DNA from 2 places in the Klebsiella sp. PL-2018 genome. Region 1 is predicted to be linked to the other one. Evidence: predicted binding sites of a transcription regulator. Region 1 holds the regulator's gene; the other holds the start of a gene.
What was found. Region 1 encodes LexA, which represses DNA repair genes until DNA is damaged. Its sites were predicted from a motif close to TNCTGTATGTACATACAGNA; they were not measured.
Positions count from the first base shown of each region.

Region 2: the regulator LexA is predicted to act here: its motif matches at 2,032-2,051, upstream of rmuC (DNA recombination protein RmuC).

Region 1 is NZ_CP077673.1:395,028-398,273, forward strand. Features, by position in the region: gene plsB (glycerol-3-phosphate 1-O-acyltransferase PlsB) at 1-435, opposite strand, end outside; gene MKleb_RS01815 (diacylglycerol kinase) at 565-933, shown strand; gene lexA (transcriptional repressor LexA) at 1,056-1,664, shown strand; gene dinF (MATE family efflux transporter DinF) at 1,737-3,053, shown strand; gene MKleb_RS01830 (CsbD family protein) at 3,190-3,246, shown strand, end outside.
Region 2 is NZ_CP077673.1:276,677-279,922, reverse strand. Features, by position in the region: gene ubiE (bifunctional demethylmenaquinone methyltransferase/2-methoxy-6-polyprenyl-1,4-benzoquinol methylase UbiE) at 1-470, opposite strand, end outside; gene rmuC (DNA recombination protein RmuC) at 541-1,989, opposite strand; gene udp (uridine phosphorylase) at 2,128-2,889, opposite strand; gene MKleb_RS01265 (dienelactone hydrolase family protein) at 3,157-3,246, shown strand, end outside.

The sequences.
Region 1 (3,246 bases):
GCGCAGCGGCGGGTTCACCTCGCCTTTTTCACGCCCCGGCGCGCGACCGAACATCACCGAAACCGGCACCATCTGCACGTCAAGATCGGGATGGTTGCGGTGCAAATCCAGGTAGTCGTGAAAGAGCTTGATAGACTCTTCTTTCGGCGTGTAATAGGTAAACACGCGCGGTCCGCCGTGGATAAATACGTAGCGCGGAAGCAGGCCGCCGTCGATCTCGAGCGGCTCCAGCGGGTCCGGTAACTCATGTTCCAGACATTGCGCGCGCAGCGTCAGCAGGTCCGCCTTCGAATTGTAGGGCAGGACATACATAATGGGACGCGAGGTATCCAGGCCTAATTCCTGAGCAGGTTGTGCCGGAATCGACTTGCTTTTTACCAGCGCCCTTAATGGTAAATTCAGTAATTTATAGTAAATTCGTTGCCAGCCAGACATAGACGATGTGAAGCCTCTGGTTAATCATGCAAATGCGCCGCAAGAATAACAGAAAGTGCGCAAAATTTCCGTTGTAACGCGGCAAACGCGTACACTCATTGACGTCATTTACATAAAAAGGTTTGTTTGATGGCCAATAATACCACTGGGTTAACCCGAATTATTAAAGCGGCAGGGTATTCCTGGAAAGGATTCCGGGCGGCGTGGGTCAACGAGGCCGCCTTTCGTCAGGAAGGCATCGCGGCCGTTGTTGCCGTGGCGATCGCCTGCTGGTTAGACGTCGATGCCATCACCCGGGTGCTGTTGATTAGCTCGGTCCTGCTAGTGATGATAGTTGAAATTATCAATAGCGCGATTGAGGCGGTTGTTGACCGTATTGGCCCTGAACATCACGAGCTGTCGGGGCGAGCGAAAGACATGGGATCGGCGGCGGTATTGCTGGCGATCATCATCGCGCTGATCGCGTGGGGAACGCTTTTATGGGCAAACTACCGCTAACGCCTGGCGTAGCGGCTCGCAAAACGGAAAGAAACTCCTGATTTTTGTGTGAAATGTGGTTCCAAAATCACCGTTAGCTGTATATACTCACAGCATAACTGTATATACACCCAGGGGGCGGAATGAAAGCGTTAACGACCAGGCAGCAAGAGGTGTTTGATCTCATTCGGGATCATATCAGCCAGACGGGCATGCCGCCGACGCGTGCGGAGATTGCTCAGCGCTTGGGGTTCCGTTCCCCAAACGCGGCGGAAGAACACCTGAAAGCGCTGGCGCGTAAAGGCGCAATCGAGATCGTTTCCGGCGCCTCCCGCGGTATTCGTCTGCTGACGGAAGAAGAAACGGGTCTGCCGCTTATTGGCCGCGTCGCGGCGGGTGAGCCGCTGCTGGCCCAGCAGCATATCGAAGGTCACTATCAGGTCGATCCGGCTATGTTTAAGCCGAATGCCGATTTTCTGCTGCGCGTTAGCGGGATGTCGATGAAAGACATCGGTATTCTTGATGGCGACCTGCTGGCCGTCCATAAAACGCAGGATGTGCGCAATGGCCAGGTGGTTGTGGCGCGCATCGACGAAGAAGTTACCGTGAAGCGACTGAAAAAGCAGGGTAACGTCGTTGAACTGCTGCCGGAAAACAGCGAATTCTCGCCGATCGTGGTGGATCTTCGCGAGCAAAGCTTCACTATTGAAGGCCTGGCCGTCGGCGTTATCCGCAACGGCAACTGGCAGTAATCTCTTCACCTCGCGGCATCATCACCTGATGCATGATGCTGCGCCGTTTTTCCTCATTTGGGCTCTTTCTCCATGCTTTTTAACGCCGCCGACAAAGCCCTGTGGCGCTTAGCGCTGCCCATGATCTTCTCCAATATCACCGTTCCGCTGCTGGGGCTGGTGGATACCGCCGTTATTGGCCACCTCGACAGCCCGGTTTATCTGGGGGGCGTGGCGGTTGGCGCAACGGCGACCAGCTTCCTCTTTATGCTACTGTTGTTCCTGCGAATGAGTACCACCGGACTGACGGCGCAGGCGTTTGGCGCAAAAGATCCGCAGCGGCTGGCGCGTGCGCTGGTACAGCCGCTGGGCCTGGCTCTGACCGCCGGGGCGGCGATTGTGCTCTTACGGATGCCGTTAATCGACCTGGCGCTGCATATCGTCGGCGGTAGCGAAGCCGTGCTCGAACAGGCCAGACGCTTCCTGGAACTCCGCTGGCTAAGCGCGCCGGCATCGCTGGCGAATCTGGTCCTGCTGGGCTGGCTGCTGGGCGTGCAGTACGCCAGAGCGCCGGTGATCCTGCTGGTAGTCGGCAACGTCCTCAACATTGTGCTCGATTTATGGCTGGTGATGGGCCTGCATATGAACGTGCAGGGGGCGGCGCTGGCGACGGTCACCGCAGAATACGTCACTTTCTTTATTGGCCTGCTGATGGCGAGACGCGTGCTGGCGCTGCGCGGCGTTTCCCTGTCGATGCTGAAAAACGCCTGGCGCGGCGATATACGCCGCCTGCTGGCGCTGAATCGCGACATCATGCTGCGCTCGCTGCTGCTACAGCTCTGCTTCGGGGCGGTGACGGTATTTGGCGCCCGCCTTGGCGCCGATATCGTCGCGGTCAATGCGGTCCTCATGACGATGCTGACCTTTACCGCCTATGCGCTGGACGGTTTTGCCTACGCCGTGGAGGCGCACTCCGGGCAGGCCTACGGCGCGCGCGACGACAGCCAGCTGCTTGCCGTCTGGCACGCGGCCTGCCGCCAGTCAGGGATGGTGGCGCTGGCGTTTGCGCTGATTTACGGCCTTGCCGGTGAGCAGATTATCGCTTTGCTGACCTCGCTGCCTTCGCTGCAGCAGCTGGCCGACCGCTATCTGGTCTGGCAGATGATACTGCCGGTCATTGGCGTCTGGTGCTACCTGCTGGACGGCATGTTTATCGGCGCGACGCGGGGGGCGGAGATGCGCAACAGCATGGCGGTAGCGGCGGCGGGGTTTGCCCTGACGCTGCTGACGGTACCGACGCTCGGTAACCACGGACTGTGGCTGGCGCTGACGGTCTTTCTCGCTCTGCGCGGCGTTTCTCTGGCGGTTATCTGGCAGCGCCACTGGCAGCGCGGAACCTGGTTTTCGTAATGCATTTGGCGCATCTGATGGTTAAAGATTCCGAATAATAAATCTTACTCAGGATACTCATCTATAGTTAAGTCATGTCCGGCACACAGCGGGCTGTTCATTCACCGAACGATAACCGAACGATGAGGAATGCATGATGAATAAAGACGAAATCGGCGGTAACTGGAAACAGTTCAAAGGTAAAGCGAAAGAA
Region 2 (3,246 bases), 120 kb from region 1:
TACATTGAGCGCAGCGCTTTTTCTTTGTCGGTCACGTTACGCAGACCGAAAGAAATCGTAATGCAATCAAAGGTGTTGTCTGCAAAAGGCAGCGCTTCAGCGTTTGCCTGGACGTATTCCACGTTGCCGACAATACCAATGTTACGCAGCTTTTCGCGGCCCATTTTCAGCATAGAGTCGTTGATGTCCGCCAGCATCACGCGGCCGGTTTCACCCACCAGGCGAGAGAATTTCGCCGTCAGATCGCCGGTACCACCAGCTAGATCCAATACGGTTTGCCCGCGGCGGACGCCGCTGCAGTCGATGGTGAAACGCTTCCACAAACGATGAATACCGAACGACATCAGGTCGTTCATTACGTCATATTTTGCGGCCACAGAATGAAATACATGCGCCACCATGTCAGCTTTCTGCTCTTTGGCGACAGTCTGAAAGCCAAAATGCGTCGTTTCTTGTGAATCCTCAACCATCTCAATGCCTGCTTGCTTATCAAGAAAATGTTCGTTGAGTGTAACAGGTTTAGCGCACTTCCCATACGCTTCAACGTGGCCGGGAGCCGCCCCCAAACATGGCAGTAGCCGTAGGATCGGATGAAATATCGTTATCTTCCGGCGGGTTACCCTCCTGCGCAAGGCGGTATTCTTCATCCTGGGCCGTCGCCTGTTCAACTAACTCAGGATTAATCTCACGCTTAACCTCCACGCCCAGCTCACGGAATGATTCCGCCTGTACCAGCAGGTTACCTCGTCCGGAGGCGAGCTTTTTCATCGCCTGGCGGTAGTTATCCTGAGCTTTATCCAGGCCCTGTCCGATGGCGGACATATCATCGACAAACAGGCGCATCTTGTCATACAGCCGCCCCGCTCTTTCGGCAATTTTCTGCGCGTTACGGCTCTGATGCTCATAGCGCCAGAGATTGGCGATAGTCCGCAGCGCCACCAGCAGCGTGGTTGGGCTCACCAGCATGATGTTGTTCTTCAGCGCTTCGCTAATGAGTTCAGGCTGACGATCGATAGCCAGCAGGAAGGCGGGCTCCACCGGGATAAACATCAGAACGTAGTCGAGCGAACGCAGCCCCGGCAGCTGCTGGTAGTCTTTACGCCCCAGCAGGCGCATATGGTTGCGTACCGAAGCGATATGCTCCTGCAGCGCCGCTTCACGGGTGTAATCATCTTCGGCGTTGAAATAGCGCTCATAGGCCACCAGGGTCATCTTGGCATCGATCACCACGTCTTTCCCCTGCGGTAAACGGACAATCACATCGGGCTGCATCCGCGCGCGGTTGTCCGTTTCGATGCTGACCTGGGTCTGATATTCATATCCTTCCCGCAGTCCGGACGCTTCCAGCACGCGGGTCAACACCACCTCGCCCCAGTTGCCCTGGGTTTTGTTATCGCCTTTGAGCGCGCGCGTCAGGTTTAGCGCCTCCTGGGCCATTTGCGCATTCAGCTGCTGAAGATTGCGGATTTCATGGGCCAGAGTATGGCGCTCCCGCGCTTCCTGACCAAAGCTATCCTGCACCTGCCGACGAAAGCCATCCAGCTGTTCGCGAAGCGGCGTCAGCAGGCCGTGCAGGCTCTGGCGATTCTGCTCATCCACCCGCCGGTTGCTGTGCTCAAAAATGCGATTTGCCAGATTCTCAAACTGTTCGCTAAGACGCTGCTCGCTGTTCACCATCTGGCGAATTTTGTCTTCCGCATGCAGCTGAGTGGATTCAAGTCGGGTGGTCACTTCGCGAAGATCGGCTTCCAGCGAGGCGTTGATATCGCGCAGGCTGCGCAGTTCGTTATTGAGCAGTTCACACTCTTCTCGCCAGTGTGACTCCTGCACCAGACGTTGGCGGGCCGCGCTCAGCTCAATATCCAGCTCGCGCCGCTCATCGATAAGATCGGCGCGAATTTGATCGGCGTGCGCTTTGGTCGCCAGCCAGCCGACAATCAGCCCGACGGCCAGCGCCACAACGGCACTAATAATAATTGAGATATCCACAACGCCCCCTGCGGCAACGACTTACGGCACAAAATAGAATTGTGCTGTACAAACGTCCAGTTTGAAAGGGTTTTCCTGCGAGGCGCTACGCAAAAAAGAAGGGCCGGAGAGTCCGACCCCTGGCAGAAGAAAGGGTAACTACAGCAGGCGGCGCGCCGCTTCCACGACAATTTTCACCGCGTGGCTTTCGGTTTGCTTCATGGTTTCCGCGTTCGGAATTTCCTGCTGGGTACGGTTGACGATAACTCCGGCAACCATCCCGGCGCGCAGGCCCTGGCTGGCGCACATCGTCAGCAGCGTGGCGGATTCCATTTCATAGTTCATCACGCCCATCGCCTGCCACTCTTCCATCGAGCCTTTAAAGCGGCTAACAACGCGGCCGGAGAAGGTATCGTAACGTTCCTGGCCCGGATAGAAGGTGTCGGAAGAGGCGGTGACACCGATATGGGTGGTCGCGCCGATAGACTTCGCCGCTTCAACCAGCGCGGTAGTACATTCAAAGTCAGCCACCGCCGGGAACTCCATTGGCGCAAAGTGCAGGCTTGCGCCGTCCAGACGGACGGACGCGGTCGTCACCAGAACGTCGCCGACACTAATATGCGGCTGAATGGCGCCGGTGGTGCCGATGCGCAGGAAGGTACGGATGCCCAGCTGGGCCAGCTCTTCCACGGCGATAGAGGTCGATGGGCCGCCGATACCGGTAGAGCAGACAATCACTGCTTTACCATCCAGCTCAGCGCGCCAGGTGGTGAATTCACGGTGAGATGCCAGCTTAACCGGCTTATCCATCAGCGCGGCGATCTTTTCCACACGCTCCGGATCGCCAGGGACGATAGCCAGCGTAGCCCCTTGTAAATCGTTTTTGGTGAGGCCGAGATGAAAAACATCAGACTTGGACATAAAAAACTCCTCTGTGGGTCGAATTATCAGCAGAAGCAAAACGGTACTTTACAGAAGCTGTCGGCTCAATTTTGTGACCACAATCACCATGAATGAAATTCATTGCAATAACTTTCCATAAAAGAGTGATATACATCACATTAACAAGCTAAATCGCAGAAGCCTGAACAAAAGATAGCCTGTTTCGGGCACTGTGTTTGATTAACGTCCTGTCCAGAGCAGCTATAGTTATTGATGCGCTAATAAATTGAGGGTACGGAGAATACCATGACGACAATTAAGCAAACCGGCTTTGCACCTGCAGCCACGCCGCACGCCTCAACTGCCGTTCACACATCAGATGAGAACATCGTCTCC